DNA from 2 places in the Chromobacterium sp. CV08 genome. Region 1 is predicted to be linked to the other one. Evidence: predicted binding sites of a transcription regulator. Region 1 holds the regulator's gene; the other holds the start of a gene.
What was found. The regulator FNR, encoded in region 1, switches genes on or off when oxygen is low (the NO sensors DNR and NnrR bind a similar motif). The targets are predictions, from matches to a motif close to TTGATNNNNATCAA.

Region 1 (6,765 bases):
CTCGGCGCCGAGCTTGCCATTGACGTCCTGCAGCGCCTGCCATCGGCCCTGCAACTGCTGGACGGCGGACGGCAGTTCGCTTTTGGCCCGGGCTTCTCCCAGCGCCGCGCGGACCGCCAACTCCTGTCCCTGCTGGGCCTGCGCCAGCATCGCGGTCAGCGGCTGCATATAGGCGACGCCGACCCTTTCCTTGGCCGTGGACTCGATATTGTCCTGATTGCTGTGATACAGGCCGTACATCAGATAGAGCAGGGCGGCGGCGAAGACCAGGCCGATGACGGCGAAGCGTTTCGGATAGCTGAGGCGCTGCATCAGCCTGACGATGGGGGTGGACATGGGGCGGCTCCTTGCGAAAGCGGACTACCGCGCCTGCTTCTGCCCGGCACGCCTGCATACCCCTTTGTATAAGTGATTTTGCTTATCGCAAAGGGAAAAATAAGCACCACCTGTCTTAGGAGCCGGGGGCGGCGGGGGGCGGGGAGAGCCCCCGCCCGCGACAGGCTCAGATGGTCTTGGAGTAGCGGGCGCGGGTCTCGCGCTCGCGCAGGTGGCGGTCGAAAATCATCGCGATATTGCGGATCAGGAAGCGCCCCTTCGGCTCCACCATCAGGAAGTCGCCGTCGAAGGACAGCAGGCCCTGCTGCTGGAAATCGCGGATCTGTGGCATTTCCGCCGCAAAATACTGGGCGAAATTGATGCCGTGGACTTCTTCTATCGCTTCGACCGACAGCGAAAAGCGACACATCAGCCCCTGGATGACGGTGCGGCGCAGCACATCGTCGTTGTCCAGCTCCAGCCCGCGCGTCACCGGTAGCCGGCCCTGGTCCAGCGCGGCGTAATAGTCGTCGAGCGTCTTGTCGTTCTGGCTGTAACAGGACCCGACCTTGCCGATGGCCGAGACGCCGAAGCCGAGCATGTCGCAGTCGGCATGGGTGGAATAGCCCTGGAAATTGCGTTGCAGCCGGCCCTGGCGCAGCGCGACCGCCAACTCGTCGTCCGGCTTGGCGAAATGGTCCATGCCGATGAAGACATAGCCGGCGTCGGTCAGCATCCGTACCGCGTCCTGCAGGATGTCCAGCTTGACCGCCGGCGAAGGCAGTTCGGCCTCCATGATGCGCCGCTGCGGCATGAACACCGACGGCAGGTGGGCGTAGTTGTACAGGGCCAGCCGGTCGGGATCGAGCGCCAGGGCCTTTTCCAGCGTGTCGCGCATTGTCTCGCGGCTTTGCTGCGGCAGGCCGTAGATCAGGTCCAGGCTGACCGATTTCATGCCGGCCTCGCGACCGGCGTCTATCACCGCGCGGGTCTCGGCCTCGCTCTGGACGCGGTTGACGGCGCGCTGCACCTCGGCGTTGAAGTCCTGGACGCCGACGCTGATCCGGTTGAAGCCATATTCTGCCAGCTTGAACATTGTTTCACGTTTAACCTTGCGCGGATCGATCTCGATGGAATATTCTCCGTCGCTCAGGAATTCGAAGTGGCTTCCCAGGATGCCCATCAGACGCTCGAGCTGGGCATCGGACAGGAAGGTCGGTGTGCCGCCGCCGAAATGCAGCTGTATCACCTTTTCGCGGCAGCCCAGTTCCTCGGCCGTCAGGCGGATTTCCCGCTCCAGATAGTCGAGGTAGCGGTCGGCCAGGCTCTTGTTTTTGGTAATGATCTTGTTGCAGGCACAGTAATAACAAATTGTGTTGCAAAACGGTATATGAGCGTACAATGATAAAGGTTTGCGATTGGCTCCGATCCGGCGCTGGCGCAGACTGTGCTGGTAATTGTCAGCGGAAAAGCCCGGCGTGAAGCGGTCCGCGGTCGGGTAAGACGTGTATCTTGGTCCCGATCCGTCGAGGCGCTCGATCAGTTCCCGATCGAACTCGAAATGGGCGGGAGAAAATGGACGGGTGGTTTTCATGTCGTATTCGGATGGTAAAACTTCTGGTGGACTGGTAAATTTGCGGAAAACCTGCGAATTCCGTATTGACAAGGGTCAAGCTTCGACAGCTTGCGGCAAACACAGCATGTCTGAACAAAATCAAACTTCCCTGCACACACTGAAAATCTCCTGCTCCAGCTGCAGCCTCCGCGAGCTGTGCCTGCCTGTCGGGCTCAACCGCGAGGAGATGAGCCAGCTGGACACGGTGATCCGCCAGAGCCGCCGCCTGAAGCGCGGCGAGTACCTGTTCCGCAGCGGTGAGGGATTCAAGTCGCTGTACGCGGTGCGCACCGGCTTCTTCAAGACCTCGGTCGCCAGCCAGGACGGCCGCGAGCAGGTCACCGGCTTTTTGATGTCGGGCGAGCTGATGGGCCTGGACGGCATTTCCACCAGCAGCCACAGCTGCGACGCGATCGCGCTGGAGGACAGCGAGGTGTGCGAGCTGCCGTTCAGCCGGATGGAGACGCTGAGCCGCGACATTCCCAGCCTGCAGCACCATTTCTACCGGCTGATGAGCCGGGAGATCGTCCGGGACCAGAACGTGATGCTGCTGCTCGGCAATATGAAGGCGGAGGAGCGCATCGCCGCCTTCCTGCTGAATCTGTCGCAGCGGCTGTCGACCCGCGGTTTCGCCGCGAACGACTTCATCCTGCGCATGAGCCGCGAGGAGATAGGCAGCTTCCTCGGCCTGAAGCTGGAAACGGTCAGCCGCACGCTGTCGAAGTTCCAGCAGCAGGGCTGGATCACCGTCGACCACAAGCACATCCAGCTGGTGAAGTCGCAGGATCTGAAGAACCTGATTTCCGGCTGTCTGCACGCCAGCGGCCATTGAGCCGGGCGGGGCGCCGCATGACGAGGGCAGGCCGGGAGCCTGCCCTTTTTTATTGCCCGCCGGCGATGCGGGCGCGCAGTTCGGCCAGTCGCTGCGGGTCAGGCCAGCCTTCCGGCGTGACGAAGCCGCGGGCGGTCTCGCGCCAGCGGCCGCCGCCGTCCGGCTGCAACTCGGCCACCAGTTGCGGCGACCGGCTGCTCAGCAGCCGCTCGCGCAGCGCCGCCTCGTCCAGCGTGTCGGCCCGCGCCAGCGATGCCGGCGCCAGCCAGGACAGCCGCGGCAGCCAGGCCCAGCGCGAGTCGGCGTGGCGGCGGGGCCAGGCCCCGGCCAGCGGCGCATGCCAGCCGAGCAAGGCATCCGGCGCCAGCGGCGGCGGCAAGGCCCGCTGCTCCCGGCAGAAGATCCAGCCGCTCAGCCGGGCGCCGGCGCGGCAGCCGGCGAAGCCGTCCGGCAGCCGCGCGGCGGCGTCCGGATGGCGGCTCAAACGCAATTGTGTGGCAAGTTTGGTCGCTTTCAGCCGCCAGGCGTCGCGCAGGCTGGGACCGACCAGCGAGTCGGGGTCGGCGCCGAGCCGAAGATAGAATTTGCTGGCGGTTTCCAGATGCCAGGGCTCGCCGTCCAGCCAGAGCAGGAAGTCGAACTCGCCCACCGTGCGGCGCTCGCCGTTGATGACGTTCAGGTTTTCCGCGGCTAGGCGGATGTGCGGCGCCTGCCGGAACCAGAAGGAGAAAAGTCGTTCGGCATATCGTCCGAGCCGCTTGTCGTTGCCGCCGCCGGCGAGCCAGGCCAGCAGCGGGGCCGGGTCCCGCTCCAGCCGGCCGAGCAGTGCCGGGCCGTCGGCGCCCAGCAGGCGTTCCGGCGGCAGGTCTGCACCGCTATGCCACGGGGACGGGGAGCTCAGCAGAAAGGCGAGATCGCGCACCGATGGGTGCGCGCAGGGCGGATCGAAAGCGGTCTCAGTCGCCATCCCGTTTCAGGCTGCCGTCGGCGGCGCGCTGCACCTGCTTGAAGAAGCCGCGCAGGATGTCGATCTCCTCGCGCAAGACCCCGGCGCGGTTGAACAGCGCGCGCATCCTCCGCATCAGCCGCTCGCTGTTGCGGCGCTCGAAATAGCCGATGTCGTCCATCGCCTGTCCCAGGTGGCCGCACATGCCGTCTACCTCGCCCTGGGTCGCGGCCTCGCCGTCGGGCCGCAGGTATTCGACGTCGACGCCGGTGTGGCTGAACAGCTCGTAGGTCATCACTTGCACCGCCATCGCCAGGTTCAGCGAGAAGTAGTCCGGATTGCCCGGTATCGTCAGCAGCCGATTGCACTGTTCCACTTCTTCTATCGATAGGCCGAAGGTCTCGTTGCCGAACACCAGGGCCACCTGTTCGCCGTCGCGGGCGCGGGCGATCAGCTCCGGCGCGGTCTGGCGCGGCGTCGCCAGCGGCGTCGTCAGCTCGCGGCGGCGGCTGGTCAGCGCGCAGGCGACGGTGACGTCGTCCAGCGCCTCGGCCAGCGTCTGCACCACGACGGCGCGCTCCAGCAGATCGGCGGCGCCCGAGGCCAGCGTGGTGGCCTCGGCGTCGGGAAACGCTTTCGGTTCAACCAGGTAGAGCCGGCTCAATCCCATCGTTTTCATCGCGCGCGCGGCCGAGCCGATGTTGCCCGGATGGTTCGGTCTGGCCAGCACCACGCGGATGTTTTGCAGAAAATCAGGTACTTGGGGTTTATTCATTGGCGTTTTCACATTAAAATAGCGGGCAAATACCAAAAGCCCGCGCCCAGCGTCGGGTTTTTTTGTTCCTTAACCCAGATTGTTACCGGCGGGTGTCGCGTCATCGACGGACACCCGCCCATCGTTCAAGTGTAGAGGCCGTCAATGCATCCGATGCTCAATGTCGCGGTTAAAGCCGCCCGCCGCGCAGGCAATGTCATCCAGCGCGCGTCGCTTAACCTCGACGCCATCCGCGTAGAGAAGAAAAAGCACAACGACTTTGTGACCGAGGTGGACCGCGCCGCCGAAGACGCGATCATCAACGTCATTCTCGAAGCCTATCCGAAGCACGCGATTCTAGCAGAAGAGTCCGGCGCCAAAGGCGTCGGTTCCTCCGAGTATGAATGGATCATCGATCCGATCGACGGCACCACCAACTTCCTGCACGGCCACCCGCAGTACGCGATCTCCATCGCGATGGCGCACAAGGGCCAGATCCAGCAGGCGGTGGTCTACGACCCGAACCGCAACGATCTGTTCACCGCCTCGCGCGGCGTCGGCTCCTTCCTCAACGACCGTCGCATCCGCGTCTCCAAGCGTTTCATGATGAACGAGTGCGTAATCGGCACCGGCTTCCCGGTTTCCGATCAGAGCTATATCGACCAGTACCTCGGCATGTTGAAGGACGTGATAGGCAAGACCGCCGGCGTGCGCCGCGAAGGCGCCGCGTCGCTGGACCTGTGCAATGTCGCCTGCGGCCGTACCGAAGGCTTCTTCGAACTGAACCTGAAGCCGTGGGACATCGCGGCCGGCAGCCTGATCGTTCAGGAAGCGGGCGGCATCGTCACCGATCCGACCGGCGAGCAGGGCTGGTTCGAGTCCGGCGACATCGTCGCCGGCAGCCCGAAGGTGCTGGCCCAGCTGCTGCAGCTGCTGGCGCCGCACGTGAGCAAGTAAGCGGACAGCGTTCCGAAAAACGGCAGGCCGGACGGCCTGCCGTTTTTTTATGCCCGCCGCCGCCGCGCGCGGAACTGTTGCCATCGCCGCCGCTCTAGGTTCAATATACCCATGTGGGGTATCCTAACGGAGCATGCGATGCAACGTCGTCAACTGATGCAATGGGGGGCCGCTCTGGCCTTGTCGCCGTGGCTGGTCAGATCGGCATCGGCAGGATCGGCGCGCGCCGCGATGGCGCCGGCGGTCCCGCCGGACGCGGGCGCACTGGGCCTGGTCGGCAGTCTGCCTCTGCCGGAGCCTAAGCGGCTGCCGCTGGAGCGCCGGGACGGCGCGCTGCACGGCTGCCTGAGCGCGTCGGCCGTCAGCCTGCCGCTGCTGCCGGGCAGGCCAGCGACGACGTTCTGGGCATACAACGACAGCGTGCCCGGCCCGGCGATCGAGCTGTTCGAGGGCGAGTCCCTGAGTCTGCGCTTCGACAATCGCCTGCCGCAGCCGACCACCGTGCACTGGCACGGCCTGCCGATTCCGGCCGACCAGGACGGCAATCCGCATGACCCGGTGTTGCCGGGCCAAAGCCGCGACTACCGCTTCTCCTTGCCGCCGGACAGCGCAGGCACGTATTGGTACCACCCGCATCCGCACGGCCATACCGCCGAGCAGGTCTATCGCGGGCTGGCCGGCGTATTCGTCGTCCGGAGCCGCAACGATCCGCTGGCCCACCTGGCCGAGCGCTGGCTGGTGTTGTCGGACCTGAAGCTGGACAGTGACGGCAAGATAGCCGCCAACAGCGAGGCCGACGCGATGGACGGCCGCGAGGGCCAGTTCGTGCTGGTCAACGGCGCGTGGCGGCCCAGGCTGGCGCTGGGGCGCGGAGAGCGCCAGCGCTGGCGTATCTGGAACGCCACCAGCGCGCGGGTGCTGAAGCTGGCCCTGCCGGCGCACGAGGTCTGGCTGGTCGGCACCGACGGTGGCCTGATAGAAAAGCCGCGCCGCGTCGAATCTCTATTGCTGCCGCCGGGCGCGCGCGCCGAGCTGGCCGTCACCGGCCGCTTCGACGCCGGCAAGCCGGCCGGCCTGCTCGCGCTGCCGTATGCGCGCGGCAAGATGATGGGGCCGGAGCAGGACGAGGCCTTGCTCCTGCTCGACATCGAGGCCGGCGCGGCGGTCGAGACGGCGGCGCTGCCGTCCAGGCTGCGGACGATGGCGCCGTTGCCGAAGCCGGCGCTCAGGCGTTCGGTGGTGTTCAGCGAGGACATGAGCAATCCGGCGGCGATGTTCCTGATCAACGGCAGGACTTTCGACATGGACCGGATGGATTTCACCGGCAAGGTCGGCGTGGTGGAGGA
Region 2 (6,765 bases), 170 kb from region 1:
CCAGGCTGTCGGGGCGGTCGAGGTCGGCCGGCACCGGCTTGGCGCCGAGCGCGCGCCAGCGCGAGGCGGCCTGGTCGGAGCGGCACAGCGCCAGCACTCGCCAGCGGGATTGCAACAAGGGCAGGGCACGGCGGGCGACATCGCCGGCGCCGACAACAAGTAGGGTACGCATGGTGTGCATTTTAGCCAGAATTCGGGATTGAGAAACGACATGACTTGCCAGGTGAAGGTGCTCCCCAGTGGGCATACATTCGGTGTGGAAGCGCACGAAACCATTCTTGAAGCCGCGCTGCGTCAGGGCATAGGCCTGCCCTACGGTTGCCGCGACGGCGCCTGCGGCGCCTGCAAGGGCAAGGTGGTGGACGGCGAAGTCAGCCAGGACGGTTTCCAGGAAAAGGCGCTGACGCCGGCCGAGCAGGCGCAGGGCATGGCCTTGTTCTGCTGTTCGCGGCCGCAGGGCGATGTCAGCATCGAAGTGCGCGAAGTCACCGGCGCCGGCGACATGCAGATCAAGACGCTGCCGTGCCGCGTCGAAAAGATCGAAAAGATCCACGACGTGGCGGTGCTGAAGCTGAAGCTGCCGGTGTCGGAGCGGCTGCAGTTCCGCGCCGGCCAGTATATCGACATTCTGATGAAGGACGGCAAGAAGCGCAGCTTCTCCATCGCCAACGCGCCGCACGACGACGCCTTCCTGGAGTTGCACATCCGCCACCAGCCGGGCGGCTCCTTCTCCGAATACGTGTTCCAGCAGATGAAGGAGCGCGAAATCATGCGCTTCAAGGGCCCGCTGGGCTCCTTCTTCCTGCGCGAGGACTCGGACAAGCCCGTCGTGCTGATCGCCAGCGGCACCGGCTTCGCGCCGGTGAAGGGCATCATCGAGCATGCCATCCATCACGGCATCACCCGGCCTATGGCGTTCTACTGGGGCGCCCGCAGCAAGGCCGACCTGTACATGGCCGAGCTGGCCGAGGGCTGGGCGGCGGCCCATCCGCACATCCGTTATGTTCCGGTGCTGTCCGAGGCGCTGCCGGAAGACGGCTGGACCGGCCGCACCGGCTTTGTGCACCAGGCGGTGCTGGAGGACTTCGCCGATTTGTCCGGCTACCAGGTCTATGCCTGCGGCGCGCCGGTGATGGTGGAGGCGGCCCACGGCACCTTCACCCGCGAACGCGGCCTGCCCAACGACGAATTCTTCTCCGACGCCTTTTTCCTGGCCAAGGACATGAATAGCGGCGCCAAGTAGACAAGATTCTGATTTGTATACATAAAGCCCCCGGCTTTCAGCCGGGGGCTTTTTATTTGCGCAGCATCAAACGGGGCGGGGCCGCGGTTTGATATGGGTCAATCCCATTGTTGGTGAGATGGTTATTATGTCATCGGCAAGCAAACGGGGCCAGAGGCCCGAAAGGAGGAGACCATGGAGTTGTTGACCTTGCTGTTGTCCGACGACGTGGGCCGCCTGAGCCTATTGACGATCGTGGTGACCACCTTGGTGGTGCTGGGTGCGTTGTGGGTGATCTTCAGGAATATCAACCGGCCCGGCAAGTGACAATCGTCGTTTGAGTTTCCGCATTTCCTCTTGATGTGTGTGTTGGCGGGTACGGTGGTGGGCCGTATCCGCCTCTTTTTTTCTCCGGTCCGGGTGGCGAACTTTCCTCGTGGCCGCGGGGTCCCTCAATAATGTCATTGCGCTGAGCGATGCCGGATAATTTTGTCCGCGTGATGCGAAATGCACATCGTCATTTTATTAAGATGTTGATTTTAATCGACATTTTATTCTTTCTTGCTTCAGGTCATGGTATTGCAGATGCCGTCAGACGGCTGACGGCACTGCACCTATGCTGAACCTGGCGCCAGGCCGGCGCCACGGTATGACGCCTTGCTGCAAGCCTTGGTCGCATTTCCCGCTAGTGGGCGTTTTGTCCCGCTTGCCCGCTTGATGCAAATCAATCCCGCTCGCGACAACTGTGGAACGGCCGTTTTAACCGCGTATACCATTATTTCAGATGATAAGAATTTAATAATAAACAGAGAAAAAACACGGTTCACATCCCTCGATTGGAGAATGAAAATGTCCACTGAAACTGCAAGCCAGGCCGGCCTCGTCGAAGGCGCCGCGCCCAGGCTGAAGCTGGGCGCGCTGACGGCGCTGGTCGTCGGCTCGATGATAGGCGGCGGCATCTTTTCGTTGCCGCAGAACATGGCGGCCGGCGCCAGCGCCGGCGCCATCCTGATCGGCTGGGCCATCACCTTTGTCGGCATGTTGGCGCTGGCCTTCGTGTTCCAGATGCTGGCCTCGCGCAAACCGGAAGTCTCCGGCGGCGTCTACGGCTACGCCAGGGCCGGCTTCGGCGACTACATGGGCTTCAACTCGGCCTGGGGCTACTGGATCTCGGCCTGGATAGGCAACGTCTCCTACTTCGTGGTGATGTTCTCGGCGCTGGCCTTCTGGATTCCGGCCTTCGGCGACGGCAACACGCCGATCGCGATCGCCTGCGCCTCGGTGCTGTTGTGGTGCCTGCACTTCCTGGTGCTGCGCGGCGTGCATGGCGCGGCCTTCATCAACACCATCACCACCGTCGCCAAGCTGGTGCCGCTGGCGCTGTTTATCGCGCTGATCGTGTTCGCCTTCAAGGTCGATACCTTCAGCCTGGATTTCTGGGGCAATGCCAAGCTCGGCTCCGTCGTCGACCAGGTCAAGAGCACGATGCTGGTGACGGTATGGGTCTTCATCGGCATCGAGGGCGCCTCGATGTTCTCCGGCCGGGCCGAGAGCATGCGGGACGTCGGCAAGGCCACGGTGATCGGCTTCCTGTTGACCATCGCGCTCTTGGTCGCCGTGTCGGTGCTGTCGCTGGGCGTGATGACGCAGGCCGAGCTGGCCGCGCTGAAGAACCCGTCCACCGCCTATGTGCTGCAAAAGGCCTTCGGCCCGGTCGGCGCCAACCTGATGAACGCCGGTCTGGTGATCTCGGTAGGCGGCGCGCTGCTGGCCTGGACGCTGCTGGCCGCCGAGGCCCCCTACCTCGCCGGCAAGGACGGCGTGATGCCGAAGGTGTTCGGCACCGTCAACGCCAACGACACGCCGGCGGCCTCGCTGTGGCTGACCAACGGCCTGATCCAGCTCTTCCTGCTGATCACGCTGAAGAGCTCGGCCGGCTACCTGGCGCTGCTGTCGCTGGCCACTTCGATGATCTTGATCCCCTACCTGCTGTGCGCCGGCTATTCCTGGCTGGTGGCCAGCCGAGGCGAGGGCTACGCCGCCGGAGAGAGCCGGGCCAAGGAGTTCTGGACCGCGGTGCTGGCCACCGTCTACGGCGCCTGGCTGATCTACGCCGCCGGTCCCAAGTATCTGTTCCTGTCCATGGTGCTGTACGCCCCGGGCCTGCTGTTCTACCTGTGGGCCAAGAAGGAGCAGGGCCGGAAGCCGTTCAACCTGATCGAGGCCGTGCTGGCCGCCATCGTGGTGGTGCTGGCGCTGATCGCGGTCTACATGCTGGCTGCGGGCAAGATCGGCCTGTAGCCGAAAGATTTCGAAACCAGTCATGGGGGCGGTCCGCCCGTCCCTGAAGTCCAACAAGAATCAAGGAGTATCGTCATGACCAAATTTGGTGTCCATTCCGAATGCGGCAAGCTGCGAACCGTGATGGTGTGCCGTCCCGGCCTCGCCCACAAGCGGCTGACCCCGGACAACTGCCACGATCTGCTGTTCGACGACGTGATCTGGGTGGAGCGCGCTCAGAAGGACCATGCCTATATGGTCGAGCAGATGCGCGCCCGCGGCATCGAGGTGATCGAGGTGCACGACGCGCTGGCCAAGGTGCTGGACGACAAGGCCGCCCGCGACTGGGTGCTGGACCGCAAGGTCAAGGCCGACAACGTCGGTATCGGCATGCTGCAGGATCTGCGCAGCTGGCTGAAGGAAATGCCGTCGGCCCAGCTGGCCGAGCACCTGGTCGGCGGCATCGCCAAGTTCGAGCTGCCCTTCGATCCGAAAGGCCTGTTCGGCGGCTATCTGGACCGTTCCGAATTCGTGCTGCCGCCGGTTCCCAACAGCCTGTTCCAGCGCGACCCGTCTTGCTGGATCTATGAGGGCGTGACGCTGAACCCGATGTACTGGCCGGCCCGCCGCCAGGAAACGCTGCTGTTGCAGGCGATCTATCAGTTCCACCCGTACTTCGCCGGCAAGGTCAACATCTGGTGGGGCGGTTGCGACTCGGACCACGGTCCGGCCACGCTGGAAGGCGGCGACGTGATGCCTATCGGCAACGGCGTCGTGCTGATCGGCATGGGCGAGCGCACCAGCCCGCAGGCGGTGGTGCAGGTGGCCAAGCGCGTGCTGCACCGCGACGGCGGCGCCCGTCGCGTCATCGCCTGCCAGATGCCGAAATCGCGCGCGGCGATGCATCTGGACACCGTGTTCAGCTTCCTCGACATCGACCTGCTGTCGGTCTTCCCGGACGTGGTCGACGAAATCACCTGCACCAGCATGTACGCAGGCGACCGCGAGGGCGAGGTGCGCTTCGAGCGCCACGAGGGCATGAAGCTGGTGGACGTGGTGCGCGAGGCGCTGGGCCTTGGCGAGATCCGCGTGATCCAGACCGGCGGCGACGCCTACCAGCGCGAACGCGAGCAGTGGGACGACGGCAATAACGTCGTGGCGCTGGACCGCCGCGTGGTGGTGGCCTACGACCGCAACACCTATACCAACCGCCTGATGCGCGAGCACGGCGTCGAAGTGATCGAGATTCCGGCTTCCGAGCTGGGCCGCGGCCGCGGCGGTGGCCACTGCATGACCTGCCCGATCATCCGCGACGAAGTGAAGCTGTAAGGCTGTCGGAATACAAGAACCGTTTCATTCAGGACCGGGCCGCAGTCTCCCGCGGGAGCGACGGCGGCCCGGACCGGACACTCATCAGGAGCAATACCATGGCTTTCAATCTGCGCAACCGCAATTTCCTGAAAATGCTGGACTTCACGCCGCGTGAAATCCGCTACCTGCTGGACCTGTCGCGCGACCTGAAGCGCGCCAAGTACACCGGCACCGAGCAGCAGCACCTGAAGGGCAAGAACGTCGCCCTGATCTTCGAGAAGACCTCGACCCGCACCCGGTGCGCCTTCGAGGTGGCCTGCTTCGACCAGGGCGCCAATGTGTCCTACATCGGGCCGTCCGGCTCGCAGATCGGCCACAAGGAGTCGATGAAGGACACCGCCCGCGTGCTGGGCCGGATGTACGACGCCATCGAATACCGCGGCTACAGCCAGGACATGGTCGAGCACGAGCTGGCCGCCTACGCCGGCGTGCCGGTGTACAACGGCCTGACCGACGAATACCACCCGACCCAGATGCTGGCCGACGTGCTGACGATGTGGGAGCACAGCGACAAGCCGATCTCGCAGATCAGCTACACCTATCTCGGCGACGCCCGCAACAATATGGGCAACTCGCTGCTGGTGATCGGTTCCAAGCTGGGCATGGATGTGCGCATCGGCGCGCCCAAGCATCTGTGGCCGACCGACGAACTGGTGGCCGAGTGCCGCGAGATCGCCAAGCGCACCGGCGCCCGCATCACCTTGACCGAGGATCCGAAGGAAGCGGTCAAGGGCACCGACTTCGTCCACACCGACGTCTGGGTGTCGATGGGCGAGCCGGCCGAAGTCTGGGCCGAGCGCATCAAGCTGCTGAAGCCCTACCAGGTCAACCGCGAGCTGATGGCCGCCGCAGGCAATCCGCGCGTCATGTTCATGCACTGCCTGCCGGCCTTCCACAACAGCGAGACCAAGGTGGGCAAGGAAATCGCCGCCCAGTATCCGGAACTGGCGAACGGCATCGAAGTGACCGAGGACGTGTTCGAGTCCGAAGCCTGCATCGCCTTCGAGCAGGCCGAGAACCGCATGCACACGATCAAGGCCATCCTGGTCTCCACGCTGGGCGACTGAGCCGGCGGGCAAAGCGCCTGTACCGCGGCGCCGCCTGCTCCCACTGCGGCGGCGCGCCGGGTTAAGGCCATAGGGCCGGCGAAAGCCGGCCGCATCGAACACCGACCGGCCAGGGCCTGCTGACCGGCAGCCTTGGCCGGTGTCGTTTGCAGAATGAGGAAGGAAGAATAATGAGAGTCGTCGTAGCTTTGGGCGGCAACGCCCTGCAACGCCGTGGCGAGGCCATGACCGCCGACAACCAGCGCGCCAACGTCAAGGTGGCCGCCGAGCAGCTGGCCGCCGTGACCCGGCTCGGCCACAATCTGGTGATGTGCCACGGCAACGGGCCGCAGGTCGGCCTCCTGGGCCTGCAGAACGACGCCTACGCCCGCCATGTCGACGGCAAGGTGACGCCGTATCCGCTGGACGTGCTCGGCGCGCAGACCGAGGGCATGATCGGCTACATGATCGAGCAGGAGCTCGGCAATGTGCTGCCGTTCGAAGTGCCGTTCGCCACGATATTGACCCAGACCGAAGTGGACGCCAACGATCCGGCGTTCCAGAACCCGACCAAGTTCGTCGGCCCGGTTTACTCGAAGGACGAGGCCGAGAAGCTGGCGGCCGACAAGGGCTGGACGGTCAAGGCCGACGGCGAGTACTACCGCCGCGTGGTGCCGAGCCCGAAGCCGAAGCGCATTTTCGAGATGCGGCCGATCAAGTGGCTGATAGAGAAGGGCGCGGTGGTGATCGCCGCCGGCGGCGGCGGCATCCCGACGATGTACCAGGGCGACAAGCTGGTCGGCGTCGAGGCGGTGATAGACAAGGACCTGGCGTCCGCGCTGCTGG

Region 2: WNM05_RS05245 (DUF3149 domain-containing protein) is a predicted target of FNR. The motif match lies at 1,332-1,345, and genes of this name have one in related genera.

The regions. Positions count from the first base shown of each region.
Region 1 is NZ_CP150453.1:1,283,436-1,290,200, forward strand. It holds gene WNM05_RS06035 (methyl-accepting chemotaxis protein) at 1-336, opposite strand, end outside; gene hemN (oxygen-independent coproporphyrinogen III oxidase) at 503-1,909, opposite strand; gene fnr (fumarate/nitrate reduction transcriptional regulator Fnr) at 2,016-2,762, shown strand; gene WNM05_RS06050 (DUF1853 family protein) at 2,812-3,729, opposite strand; gene WNM05_RS06055 (RNA methyltransferase) at 3,719-4,483, opposite strand; gene WNM05_RS06060 (inositol monophosphatase family protein) at 4,628-5,419, shown strand; gene WNM05_RS06065 (multicopper oxidase family protein) at 5,558-6,765, shown strand, end outside.
Region 2 is NZ_CP150453.1:1,115,994-1,122,758, forward strand. It holds gene WNM05_RS05235 (SDR family oxidoreductase) at 1-172, opposite strand, end outside; gene WNM05_RS05240 (CDP-6-deoxy-delta-3,4-glucoseen reductase) at 212-1,243, shown strand; gene WNM05_RS05245 (DUF3149 domain-containing protein) at 1,418-1,549, shown strand; gene arcD (arginine-ornithine antiporter) at 2,072-3,523, shown strand; gene WNM05_RS05255 (arginine deiminase) at 3,599-4,831, shown strand; gene WNM05_RS05260 (ornithine carbamoyltransferase) at 4,930-5,940, shown strand; gene arcC (carbamate kinase) at 6,111-6,765, shown strand, end outside.